DNA from 4 places in the Streptomyces yaizuensis genome. Region 1 is predicted to be linked to each of the others. Evidence: riboswitches for the same ligand, from Rfam matches in the RefSeq annotation. Region 1 holds a riboswitch; each other region holds the start of a gene.
What was found. A riboswitch is a leader RNA that binds a small molecule or an ion and turns the genes downstream of it on or off. The one in region 1 is predicted to bind cyclic di-AMP.

Region 1 (3,204 bases):
GCCCACGCCGACCACTCCGGCGTACGGGTCTCCCTGGAGGTCCCCGCCTCCCGGCTGGCCAAGGCGCTCGGACTGCTGGCGGAGGCCCTGCGCGCCCCCGCCTTCCTCGACACGGAGATCGATCGGCTGGTGCACAACCGGCTGGACGAGATCCCCCACGAGACCGCCAACCCGGCCCGCCGGGCCGCCAAGGAGCTGTACCGGCAGCTCTTCCCGGCCGAGCTGCGGATGTCGCGGCCCCGTCAGGGCGCCGAGGAGACCGTCGCCCGGATCGACGCCCCGGGCGTCCGCCGCTTCTTCGAGACCCATGTCCGGCCCGCCACCGCCACCGCGGTCGTCGTCGGCGACCTCACCGGCATCGACCTGGACAAGGTGCTCGCCGATACCCTCGGCGAGTGGACCGGCGACGAGGCGGACCTGCTGCCCGTACCGCCGGTCACCGCCGACGACACCGGCCGGGTGATCGTCGTGGACCGCCCCGGAGCGGTCCAGACCCAGCTGCTGATCGGCCGCGTGGGCGGGGACCGCCACGACCCGGTGTGGGCCGCGCAGGTGCTCGGCTCGTACTGCCTCGGCGGCACCCTCACCTCCCGGCTCGACAAGGTGCTGCGCGAGGAGAAGGGCTACACCTACGGCGTGCGCGCCTTCGGGCAGGTGCTGCGTTCCGCGCCCGACGGCACGGGTGTGTCGCTGCTCGCCATCAGCGGCTCCGTGGACACGCCCAACACCGGCCCCGCGCTGGCGGACCTGTGGCAGGTGCTGCGCACCCTGGCGGCCGAGGGGCTGACCGACGCGGAGCGCGACACCGCCGTGCAGAACCTGGTGGGGGTGGCGCCGCTGAAGTTCGAGACGGCGGCGTCCGTCGCGGGCACGCTGGCCGACCAGGTCGAGCAGTACCTGCCCGACGACTACCAGGCGCGGCTGTACGAGCGGCTGGCGGCGACCGGCACGGTGGAGGCGACCGCCGCGGTGGTCAGCGCCTTCCCGGTGGACCGGCTGGTGACGGTGCTCGTCGGTGACGCGTCGCAGATCGCGGAGCCGGCCAAGGCGCTGGGCATCGGCGAGGTCACCGTCGTGACCGGCTGACCCGTTTCCCCTGCCCTGTTCTGCCCGGTATGGGTGGGTCAGGGCGACAGATGACCCCGGTGATGCGCTCCACATCGCCGGGGTTTCCTGCTCTTTGTCCATTTTTGATGGGAAGTCATGGGGAACTGGCCTTTCTGGGCTGTGGCATAGCCAACAAAAATCGCCGTCTGTTTGGCGAACCGGCGGCGGCGACCGTAGCGTCGGTCCGGCTGTTCGCCCGCTGTACGCCGCATCCGTGGCACGGACAGTCATCGCCGAGTCCCCACCGGGTGCGAGCCCGGGGGAGCCGGGGACCCACCGTCCCCAGGGGTGAATCGGACGCCTTCGCTCCGCGCGGAGGGGCCCGTAGGAGACCTTCCTGCTCCGAACCCGTCAGCTAACCCGGTAGGCGAGAAGGAAGGAAAGGATCAGCCTCTCCATGGCGTTGACCCGCTCCACCGGGAAACACCGTGCTCCGGGCCGTGTGTCGCGCAACGGCGCACGCATCGCCGGCGTCGCCACCCTCGCCACCACGGGTGTCTGCGGAACCCTCGCCTCCCCGGCCGCCGCCGCCGGGAACGACACGTCCGCCACCCCCGCGTCCTCCTCCGAGGACACCGGCACCTTCATGATTCTCGCGGCGGACGCCGAGGCCGACTCCATCGCCGACGAGGTCGCCGACCAGGCCGTCACCCAGAAGCGCGCGGCCATCGCCCGCGAGGAGGCCGCCGAGGAGGCCCGCCGCAAGGCCGAGGCCCGGGAGCGCGAGGCCCAGGAGGCCCGCGAGCGCGCCGCCCGCGAGGCCGAGCGCAAGCGGCTCAACGCCTACCAGGCCCCGGTCGCCGGCTCGTACGTCTCCACCGCGTACCAGGCGGGCGGCGGTTACTGGTCCTCCGGCAGCCACTCCGGCATCGACTTCCACGCGGCCCTCGGCACCCCCGTGGTCTCCGTGGGCGCGGGCACCGTCGTCGAGGCCGGCTGGGGCGGCGCCTACGGCAACAACGTCGTGATCCGGATGAACGACGGCTCGTACACCCAGTACGGGCATCTGCACTCCCTCAACGTCACCACCGGGCAGAGCGTGCTGCCGGGCCAGCAGATCGGCCTGGCCGGCTCGACCGGCAACTCCACCGGCGCGCACCTGCACTTCGAGGCCCGCAGCGGCGCCGACTACGGCTCCGACGTCGACCCCGTCGCCTATCTGCGCGCGCACGACGTGAACATCTGAGCCCACCGCGCCCGTACGGCCCTCGCGGCCCCGTGCACGGCGTCACCGAAGGCCCCCGGCGAGCACGCCGGGGGCCTTCGGCGTACTCCGCCGTACCGGTTCCGCCGCCGGGGGCCCAAGGGCTGGCCGGAAGAAGGCGGCGCCGGACGCGGCCCCACGGAGAAAGAGCGCTCCCTGCAATAGAGTCGCCGAACGCGCGGCACAGGGCCGCGCGGCCCGGGGCGGCCGGCGACCCCTGCCCCGAGGGGGCCGTGGCGGCGGCCCGACGGAACCCGGGCGGACAGCGGCGGACCACAGCGGAGGTTCGGTCATGCGCGTTCCGGCGCACTCGGTCTGCACGGCGATCCGCGACGACATCGTCTCCGGGGCCCTCGCGCGCGGCGCCCGGCTCGCCGAGGAGCGGCTCGCCCGCCGTTACGGCGTCTCCCGCATCCCCGTCCGCGAGGCCCTGCGCACCCTGGAATCCGAGGGGTTCGTGGTCATCCGGCGGCACGCCGGGGCGCAGGTCGCCGAGCCCACCGAACAGGAGGCCGCCGATCTGCTGGAGACCCGGATGCTGCTGGAGCCCCTGGGCGCGGCGCGCGCGGCCCGCCGGCGCACCGAGGCGCATCTGCGGGTGCTGCGCGGCCTGGTCCGGCTGGGCCAGGAGCGGGCGCGCGGGGGAGGGGGCGAGGATCTGCGGGCGCTGGGCGGCTGGTTCCACGAGACGCTGGCGCAGGCGTCCGTCAGCCCCGGGCTGATCGCCCTGCTCACCCAGTTGCGGCACAGGATCGCCTGGATGTACGCGGTGGAACCGCCCGCCGAGCCGCTGGCGTACTGGGCCGAGCACGGCGCGATCCTGGACGCGGTGGCGCGCGGCGACGCGGAGCGGGCGCGGGCCCTGACCGCGCTGCACGCCGAGCGGAGCGCGG
Region 2 (3,204 bases), on a different contig from region 1:
GCTGGGCCAGCTCGACGGCGTCCAGCGTCTCGGTGAGCGAGCCGATCTGGTTGACCTTGACGAGGAGCGCGTTGGCCGAGCCCTCCTCGATGCCGCGGGCGAGGCGCTCCGGGTTGGTGACGAAGAGGTCGTCGCCGACGATCTGGACCTTGGAGCCCAGCTTGTCGGTGAGGACCTTCCAGCCCGCCCAGTCGTCCTCGAACAGCGGGTCCTCGATGGAGACCATCGGGTACGCGGAGACCAGCTCCTCGTAGTACTCGGTCATCTCGGCGGCCGAGCGGGACTTGCCCTCGAACTCGTACTTGCCGTCCTTGTAGAACTCGGAGGCGGCGACATCGAGCGCGAGCGCGATCTGCTCGCCGGGGATGTAACCGGCCTGCGTGATGGCCTCGACGATGAGGTCGAGCGCGGCGCGGTTGGACTCCAGGTTCGGGGCGAAGCCGCCCTCGTCGCCGAGACCGGTGGACAGGCCCTTGGTCTTCAGCACCTTCTTGAGGGTGTGGTAGACCTCGGCGCCCCAGCGAAGGGCCTCGGAGAAGGACTCCGCGCCGATCGGGGCGATCATGAACTCCTGGATGTCGACGTTGGAGTCGGCGTGCGACCCACCGTTGAGGATGTTCATCATCGGAACGGGCAGCAGGTGCGCGTTCGGGCCGCCCAGGTAGCGGAAGAGCGGCAGGTCGGACGCCTCGGAGGCGGCGTGGGCCACGGCGAGGGAGACGCCGAGGATGGCGTTGGCGCCGAGGGACGACTTGTCCGGGGTGGCGTCCAGGTCGAACATGGCCTGGTCGATCAGGCGCTGCTCGGTGGCGTCGTAGCCGACCAGCTCGGGGCCGATCTGCTCGATGACCGCGAGGACGGCCTTCTCGACGCCCTTGCCGAGGTAGCGGTTGGGGTCGCCGTCACGAAGCTCGATGGCTTCGAAGGCACCGGTCGAGGCGCCGGACGGAACGGCAGCACGACCGGTGCTGCCGTCGTCGAGGCCGACCTCGACCTCGACCGTGGGGTTGCCTCGGGAGTCCAGGATTTCCCGGGCTACGACGACGTCGATGGACGGCACGAGCATCTCCTTCTGGGATGTGACGCATGGAGTGCAGGGCCGCGATCGGCCTTGCGACAAGAGCCTAACCGGCGGGCGGGGTCCGTCCCCTCGGATGCCCGACCGCTGGGACGAAAAAGATAAAGAAATACAGCAGGGCGGGGCAAAACGCCGCAAAGCTACCGCTCAGTAGCGGTTGGTACGAGGGATCGGGCCCGGGAAAGGCCGGAGCCCCGGTCCGGCGCGAACGGGGGGAAGCGCGCCGGACCGGGGCGGTCCGTGGCCCGGGAAGCACCCGGGGGGCGGGTCAGCGCAGGTGGAGCTGCTGACCCACGTAGATGACGTCGGCGTTGTCGACGATGTCCTCGTTCAGCTGGAACAGCTTCTGCCAGCCGCCCTTGACGCCCTTGGCCTCGGCGATGGAGCTGAGCGTGTCGCCGGCCTGCACCGCGTACTCGCCGTCGCCCTTGAGGAAGCCCTTGGCCGGGGCCTGGGACGGGGCGGACTGCTGCTGCACCGGGGCGGCGGCGGGGGCGCGCTCGGCGGAGCGGGTCACCGGGGCCTCGGCGCGCTGCTGCGGGGCGGCCTGCTGCTGGGGCGCCTGCTGCTGCGGGGCCGGCTTGGTGGCCTGCTTCGGGGCCTGCTGCACCGGGGCGGTGGTGGAGCCGCCGCCGTACGGGGTGCTGGAGAGGCCCACGCCGCACTTCGGCCAGGCACCCTTGCCCTGACCCGCGAGGGTCTTCTCGGCGATGGCGATCTGCTGCGACTTGCTGGCCTTGTCGGCGGTCGGGGCGTAGGCGGTGCCGCCGTACGCGGCCCAGGTGGAGGCCGAGAACTGGAGGCCGCCGTAGTAGCCGTTGCCGGTGTTGATGGACCAGTTGCCGCCGGACTCGCACTGGGCGACCTTGTCCCACTCGGCGGCCGTGGCGGCGGTGGCGGTGCTCGCGCCCATCAGCGGGGCGGCGACAGCGGCGCCGGTGACACCGGCGAAGGTCACGACGCGGACGGCCTTGGACGGACGGCGGTGCTTGCCCTTGCCGGAAAACAGCATGGAGATCTCCCTCACCGACGCCTGCGAAGTGAGCTGTCGGGTTCGGGCCAAGTGAGTTGCCCGGCCGTGCGACTGGCGCACGGCTTCACCCCCAGCCGGTTCGACTGCTGGGCGAACGGTTCACGAACCGTTCGTCAGCGGCCGGGACCGGCGCAAACCTTGGGTCCCCCGCTCCTGCCTCCGGCGCTGTGAGCGTCGTGTTTCCCCCCGACCGACGGCAGGATTCGGCGTGACGGTCGACGGTGCCCGCTGTGGCGAGCGGTCAGACCGTACGCACAGCCCTCCCCGATGTTCAAAGATGAACATCGGGGAGAAATCGCCCATCTCACCACTCCGGATCTTGACGTTTCCGCAGGTGAGGCCTGGAATTCAATATTCCGGATCGAGCCGGGGCAGAGATTTCGCAAAGAGACCCTTGTCTCATTTCTGCAAACCAGGACAAACCCCGGCGCAACTACTGCTGCGCGGCGCTGAGATCCAGGCTCTGACCAGGGTGGATCAGGTCGGGGTCGGCGCCGACCTCCTTCTTGTTGCGCTCATAGAGGGAGTTCCACCCGCCCTCGACCTTCTCGGCCTCGGCGATGGCGGAGAGGCTGTCGCCCGGCTGGACGGTGTACGCGGACGGCGAGGTGCCCGCCGCGCCGGTCCCGACCGTGACACCGGCCTTCTGTGCCGCACCGGACAACGCCGCGCCGTCGCGGGCCGCGTCGCCGCCGCGCGAGGTCTGCGGGGTGTCGGCCGCCCGGTCCCGGACCTCGTCCGAGGCGGCCGTACCGGCCGGTGAGGAGGCGTCGGCCGCCGGGGTGGTGCCGTCGGCCGCCTCGTCGGCGGGTGCGCCCCGGTGCTTGCCGCCGCCCGCCGGGGCCTCGGTACCGGAGCCGGTGGTGCGGTCGGGGCCGTTGCCGACGCCCTGGGTACGGGCCGGCGCGGGGTCGGTCCCCTCGGTGGCGCCCTCCGTGCCCTTGCCGCCGCCCCCGCCCGACGCCTTCGCGTCCGGGGTGGCGGTGTCGCGGGCGGTGCCGCTGTCGGCCGACTTCCCGGCCTCCTGCCCGGCCGCCTTCCCGGCCTTCTCCGGCGCCGTGGCGGACCTCTTGGCCGGCTTCCCGGCCGCGGG
Region 3 (3,204 bases), on a different contig from region 1:
CATGAACCAGGACCCCTTCGAGTGGATCGACCACGAGGCCGGCCGCCGGGAGCGGAACGGGCTGGTCCGTGCGGTCCGTCCGCGCCCCGCCGGCCCCGGACCGCTGGACCTCGCGGGGAACGACTACCTCGGCTTCGCCCGGCACCCCGACGTCACCGGGGCGGCGGCGGACGCGGCCCACCGCTGGGGCGCGGGCTCGACCGGCTCCCGGCTGGTCACCGGCAGCACCGGGCTCCACGCCGAACTGGAGGCCGAACTCGCCGCCTTCTGCGGCTTCGAGGCCGCCCTCGTCCTGTCGTCCGGATACGCGGCCAATCTCGCCGCCGTCACCGCGCTCGGCACCGGGGGCTCCCTGATCGTCTCCGACGCGGCCAACCACGCCTCGATCGTGGACGGCTGCCGGCTCGCCCGCGCCCGGACCGCGATCGTCCCCCACGCCGACCCGGCCGCCGTGCGCTCCGCGCTCGGTGACCACCCCGGCGGACCCGCCCTGGTGGTCACCGACGCCGTCTTCTCGGTGGACGGCGACGCGGCCCCACTCGCCGCCCTGGCCGGAATCTGCCGGGCGCGGAGCGGCGCGGCCCTGCTGGTGGACGACGCCCACGGGCTCGGAGTCCTCGGCGACGGCGGCCGGGGCGCCCTCCGCGCGGCCGGTCTCGCCGGGGCGCCGGACGTGGTCGCGACGGTGACGCTGTCCAAGTCCCTGGGGAGCCAGGGAGGCGCGGTGCTCGGCCCCGCGAAGGTCGTCGACCACCTGGTGAACACCGCCAGGACCTTCATCTTCGACACCGGACTCGCCCCGGCGGCCGCCGGGGCCGCGCTCGCCTCCCTGCGGCTGCTGCGCCGGACCCCGGACCTCGCGGCCCGCGTCCGGGGCAACGCCCTGGCCCTGCACCGGGGCCTGACGGAGCAGGGCTTCACCGCCCGCCGCCCCGACGCCGCCGTGGTGTCGGTACGGGCGCCCTCGGCGACGGAGGCCGTGGAGTGGGCCGCGCGCTGCCGCGCCGCCGGGCTCGCCGTGGGCTGCTTCAGGCCCCCGTCCGTCCCGGACGGCGTCTCCCGGCTGCGGCTGACGGCCCGTGCGGACCTGACCGACCGGCAGATCGCGTGGGCGCTGTCCACGGTGGCCGCCACCGCCCCGGCGGCCGCGCGGGAGCCCTCCGTACCCGCCCCGGCCCTCTGACTCCCTCTATGCCCTCTATGCGGCCTGTCGTGACCGCCGGAACGCCGGAAGCCCCCGGCCGGACCTCCTTCGAGGTGTCCGGCCGGGGGCTCCGGCTGTGGTTCTGCGCTACGGCTTCACGCGCCGCGGACGTGCGCTGCGGGCCCACGCGCGACGGGTTTCGGCCATGCGCGCCGCGCGGGTCTCAGACCCGGCCGTAGCGCACGTTCTTGGTCCAGATCTTGTCCAGCTTCACCCATGACCCCCTCTTGGGCGAGTGCCAGAGCTTCCCCTTACCCGCGTAGATCCCCACGTGATAGACGTACCCCCGGGAGTGGAAGAAGACGAGGTCCCCCGCCTTGCGCTTGGACGCGGAGATCTTGCGCGTCTTGTTGTACTGCTGCTGTGCGGTGCGCGGGAGCTTCTTGCCCGCCTTCTTGTACGAGTAGAGCGTCAGCCCGGAGCAGTCGAAGCGCTTGGGGCCGACGGCGCCGTACCGGTACGGTGCGCCCTTCTTCGAGGCCGCCACCTTCAGTGCCTTGGTCGCGTGCCCGGTCGCGGCGTGCGCCTCCGAGGTGCCTCCCGGCACCAGGAGCGAGCCACCGACCGCCGCGATGGTGAGGGCCGACACGGCCCCCGCCCGGCTCATCAGGAACGGGACGTTTTTCTGCGCACTCATGCGCAACCCTTCGTCAGCCGCCTGTGAAGGATGACCTGTCGGGTTCGGGTGGACGAAGTTTCCCGGCCGCTGAACGGCTTCACCCCGAGGAACATCCGGACGAGGTTCCGTCCGTCTGTCCCGTACTGCTCGGGTCCTCCACTCCTGCCGAAGCACTCCTGTCGACCAAAGTCCGCAGCGGCGGCAGGACTCGGCGTCCGCCCGGACCGCCCCGCCGAGGTGACGGGGGCTTGTCGTCCCAGGGATCTTGACCCACAACCCGATCAAATTCCGAGCGGAAACGGCTATATGTGAGGTTTGCCACCATTGGTCTGTTCAGGTGGACAGCGGCTCCGGGCGTTCCCGATCTCGACAGGGAACCATGCCCGTACCAGCGGCGGAATATTATATTCCGGATGCTCGGTCGACATTCGCGCAACTCGACCGTAGTCCCACCCCTGGGAACACGTACATCATTCGGACTACCACGACTGGTACTCGAATGGCGGTCGGACCCCTGCGGACGGATGGTCAGGAAGCTTGTGGGGGTGGTAGGGAGACGCGCCGCGCTCTGCGCTCCCCGTCGAGCGCCCTGAGCGCCCGCGCGAGGGTCGCGGCGTGCACCTCGTGTTCGCCCCGGTGGTGCATCAGCGTCAGCGCGTCCCGCAGCGCGCCCGCGTGGGCGACCAGCGCCTGAGCCGCCCGCAGCGCGCCGTACGTCTGCGTGGCGCGCGCCGGGTTGAGCCGCCCCAGCTGGTCCACGGCATCGAGGTACGCGTCGACGAACGCGCCCTCCGCCCGCGTCAGCGCCGGCAGGGGTGGCCCGAACGGCCCGAACGGCCCGGGCGGCTCGGACGACGAGTGTCCGGAGTATGGCATTTCGTCCCCCGTCTACTGTGCCTGGCCGGCGCCACGGCGGCCGACGACCTCGTCGACGACCCCGTACTCCCGGGCCTCGGCGGCCGTCAGAAAGAGCGTCCGTTCCAGGTCGGCCGCGATCCGCCGCTCCTCCTGGCCGGTGTGGAGGGCGAGCAGCGCGGAGAGCTGGGCGCGCTGCCGCAGCAACTCGGCCGCGTGGATCGCGAGGTCGCCCGGGCTGCCCTCGGCCGGCTCCTCCAGGGCCGGTTCCCGCAGGGCGATCCGCGCCCCGGGCAGGGCCAGCCGCCGCCCCCGGGTGCCGGCGGCGATCAGCAGCGCGGTGGCGCCTCCCGCCTGTCCGATGCAGGCCGTCTCCACCGGGCAGTGGATCGCCCGGAGGGTGTCGTGGACGGCCAGCACGGCGGCGGTCGAGCCGCCGGGTGAGTTGACGTACAGGGCGACGGCCCGATCCGGGTCCGTGTACTCCAGGCAGAGCAGCTGCGCGATCACATCGCCGGCGGCGGCG
Region 4 (3,204 bases), on a different contig from region 1:
TGGATCTTGCTCCGCATGGCGTAGAGTTGGGTTTACCGACGCGGGGTGGAGCAGCTCGGTAGCTCGCTGGGCTCATAACCCAGAGGTCGCAGGTTCAAATCCTGTCCCCGCTACTGAAGACCTCGGCCCGGCACTTCCTCGTGAAGTGCCGGGCCGAGGTCGTTTACGCGTTCCCCCTCGCCGCAGGCCCGCGCCGGTGCCCCCGCTCGCCCACTTGGACGGCGGCGGCTCGCCTCCGCCGCCGATTGCGGCAAGCCTGAGGGGAGCGCGACACCGTGTCCGCGGCGGTCGGCGGACCCGGTCAGGAGATCCCCTTGGCGCAGCCAGAGCAGCAGAGCGGATACGGCGGCCGCCGTTTCGTCCGGATGCTGCCCGCGCTGATGCTCGTGGCCGGCGTGGTCTTCGACCTCGTCACCCCGCCCCGGTTCACCGCCGCCCCCATGTTCACCGCGGCCCCGCTGATCGCCGCGCCCTTCTTCTCCTTCCGGGCCACCCTGGTGACCGGCATCGCGGCCGTCCTCGGCGTGCTCGCCATCCACTTCCACAAGGGGACGGCGGACGAGTCCCCCGCCTACACCGAACTCCTCACCGTGATCACGGTCTCCATCCTCGCCCTGGTGATCAACCGGGTGATCACCCGCGGCAGCGAGCGGCTGGCCTCCGCGCGCGTGATCGCCGAGACGGCACAGCGCGCCGTGCTGCCCACCCCGGCGGAACGGATCGGCGGGCTGCGGATCGCCGCCCGGTACGAGGCCGCGCTCGCGGACGCCTTCATCGGCGGCGACCTCTTCGCCGTCCAGGACACCCCGCACGGGGTCCGGCTGGTCGTCGGCGACGTACGGGGCAAGGGGCTGGGCGCGGTGGAGGCGGTCGCCGTCGCCATCGGGGCCTTCCGGGAGGCTGCGGAGCAGGAGGCCACCCTGGAAGGGGTCACCGAACGGCTGGAGCGGGCGCTGCTCCGGGAGGCCCGGCGCCGGGACACCCTGGACGCCGTCGAAGCGTTCACCACCGCCGTCCTCGCGGAGATCCCGCACGGCTCGGGCACCGTCCGGCTGGTGAACCGGGGACACCCCGAACCGCTGCTGCTCCATCCGGACGGCGCGCTGGACGTCCTCGAACCCGCGGAGGCGGCGCTGCCGCTGGGCATGGTCGAACTGGGGGCCTGGCCGGACCGGGTCGGCGAGCATCCGCTGCCGCCGGGGGCGACGCTGCTCTTCTACACCGACGGACTCTCCGAGGCGCGGGACGCGAAGGGGCACTTCTACGAACCCGCCGTCCGCCTGGCCGGGCGGGTCTTCCCCGGGCCCGGTGAACTCCTCGACGAACTGCTGGACGACGTACGCCGGCACACCGGCGGCGGGTCGACGGACGACATGGCGCTGCTCGCGGTGGCCCGCCCCCCGGCGGAGCCCTCCGCCGGGCACCGGACCCGGCACGAGCGCTCCGTTCTGCGGCCCCTGACGTCAAGGCGGCATAAAGGGTCGCACGCTCCGTAGCCGGAGCAGTGCCATCCGATAACAATTGACGCACCGTCAGATAGGGCTCTCCGCCCGACGGTGGCTCAAGTCGCCCGACTCCGCCCGCTTATGTGGCGTTAAGTCCATGGCAAAGAGATTAAAGATCGTCCTGAACAACTTGGAATAAGGACCGCCCGTCTATTAACGTTCGATAACGCAGCGCGGTCGTCCCAGCCGTCGTCAGGGCGGCACCGTGCGCACGCGCCGAATCCCGCAAGGGAACCGGGGAACCACCTCTTGGGGTGAATCGGGCTCCATCCACCGTGCTCTTCGCGGTGGCGGGTGCCCGTAGGAGACCTTCCTGCTCCGAACCCGTCAGCTAACCCGGTAGGCGAGAAGGAAGGAAAGGAGTGCGCCTCAGTGGCGTCCAACACCCCTGCCCCGGAAGCTCCGTTCAAGTCCGGGGTCTTCAGTGACGAAGGGGCCGCTCCGACCCCCGGCGTGTGGAACCCCACCGCCGAAACGATTCGCCCTGTCCGTGGACGCCACCGCAACAAGGTGATGAAGCAGCGCGGCGGTCTCGCCCGCAGCTCCACCGTCCTCGGTGTCGGTGTGATCGCGGCGGTCGGCGCCGGCGGTATCGCCACCGCGCAGGACAAGCCTGCGGTCTCCATCTCCCTTCCCGACGCCTCTTCTCTACCCGGTGTCGGCTCTTTCATGTCCGAGGACGGCGACAACGCCTCCGGTGCGGGCGACGAGAGTGCCTCCTACGCCGCGATGGGACTGGTGGCCCAGGAGGCCGGGTCCGAGCAGGCCACCGCCGCCGAGGCCCTGCGCTCCCGGATCCTGGACCAGGCCGAGGAGCAGAAGGCGAGCGCCGAGGCCGCCGCCCGCGCCGCCGCCGAGCGCGATGCCGCCGAGAAGGCCGCCGCCGAGGCCGAGAAGGCCGAGAAGGAAGCCCAGGCGAAGGCCAAGGCGGAGAAGGAAGCCAAGGAGAAGGCCGAGAAGGAGGCCAAGGCCAAGGCGGAAGCCGAAGCCAAGGCCAAGGCCGAGGAGGAGCGCCTCAAGCGCCTCGCCGGCAGCTTCTCGATGCCGCTCTCCTCGTACACCCTCACCTCCACCTACGGGCAGTCCGGCCCCATGTGGTCCTCCGGCCAGCACACCGGTCTGGACTTCGCGGCCCCGGCCGGTACGCCGCTCAAGGCCGTCGGCACCGGCACCGTCAAGTCGGCCGGCTGGTCCGGCTCGTACGGCTACCAGGTCATTCTCCAGCTGTCGGACGGCACGGAGATCATGTACGCGCACATGCACTCGATGACCGTGAGCGCCGGGCAGCAGGTCTCCACCGGCGACATGGTCGGCCGCGTCGGCGACACCGGCAACACCAGCGGCGCCCACCTGCACATGGAGGTCAAGACCTCCGGCGGCTCCGCCATGGACCCGATGTCCTGGCTGCGCTCCAAGGGCCTGCCCATCTGATCAGCGGTTTTTCGTCCGCCTGCGGCTTCGCGCCGCAGTGGGGCGACCCACCCTCCGGACCCCGGCGGCCCTGGCGCAAACCCCCCGATGCCAGGGCCGCCGGCCCGTTCCCGGCCCGTTCGTCTCAGACGCGGTACGGGTTGTACACCTCGTAGTCCCGGTGCGGCGGCGGCACCCGGACCCGGCCCGTCGCCCGTGCCGCGTACGTCAGCGCCGGCACGGCCACCGCCTTCCGCTGCCACATGTGGTGCAGCAGCTCCTGCTCGCG

Region 2: it holds a riboswitch for cyclic di-AMP, as region 1 does, so the genes downstream of both, SYYSPA8_RS33855 (transglycosylase family protein) here and SYYSPA8_RS35495 (M23 family metallopeptidase) in region 1, are expected to answer to the same signal.
Region 3: it holds a riboswitch for cyclic di-AMP, as region 1 does, so the genes downstream of both, SYYSPA8_RS15345 (C40 family peptidase) here and SYYSPA8_RS35495 (M23 family metallopeptidase) in region 1, are expected to answer to the same signal.
Region 4: it holds a riboswitch for cyclic di-AMP, as region 1 does, so the genes downstream of both, SYYSPA8_RS19590 (M23 family metallopeptidase) here and SYYSPA8_RS35495 (M23 family metallopeptidase) in region 1, are expected to answer to the same signal.

The regions. Positions count from the first base shown of each region.
Region 1 covers NZ_BSBI01000022.1:14,280-17,483, reverse strand. The annotation lists gene SYYSPA8_RS35500 (M16 family metallopeptidase) at 1-1,086, shown strand, start outside; cyclic di-AMP (ydaO/yuaA leader) riboswitch at 1,329-1,491, shown strand; gene SYYSPA8_RS35495 (M23 family metallopeptidase) at 1,505-2,293, shown strand; gene SYYSPA8_RS35490 (GntR family transcriptional regulator) at 2,604-3,204, shown strand, end outside.
Region 2 covers NZ_BSBI01000019.1:102,580-105,783, forward strand. The annotation lists gene eno (phosphopyruvate hydratase) at 1-1,066, opposite strand, end outside; gene SYYSPA8_RS33855 (transglycosylase family protein) at 1,347-2,090, opposite strand; cyclic di-AMP (ydaO/yuaA leader) riboswitch at 2,094-2,286, opposite strand; gene SYYSPA8_RS33860 (transglycosylase family protein) at 2,545-3,204, opposite strand, start outside.
Region 3 covers NZ_BSBI01000005.1:387,612-390,815, reverse strand. The annotation lists gene SYYSPA8_RS15350 (8-amino-7-oxononanoate synthase) at 2-1,183, shown strand; gene SYYSPA8_RS15345 (C40 family peptidase) at 1,368-1,841, opposite strand; cyclic di-AMP (ydaO/yuaA leader) riboswitch at 1,845-2,006, opposite strand; gene SYYSPA8_RS15340 (hypothetical protein) at 2,352-2,699, opposite strand; gene SYYSPA8_RS15335 (ATP-dependent Clp protease proteolytic subunit) at 2,712-3,204, opposite strand, start outside.
Region 4 covers NZ_BSBI01000008.1:19,624-22,827, reverse strand. The annotation lists tRNA gene SYYSPA8_RS19600 (tRNA-Met) at 40-113, shown strand; gene SYYSPA8_RS19595 (PP2C family protein-serine/threonine phosphatase) at 315-1,496, shown strand; cyclic di-AMP (ydaO/yuaA leader) riboswitch at 1,710-1,866, shown strand; gene SYYSPA8_RS19590 (M23 family metallopeptidase) at 1,878-2,936, shown strand; gene SYYSPA8_RS19585 (PrsW family intramembrane metalloprotease) at 3,061-3,204, opposite strand, start outside.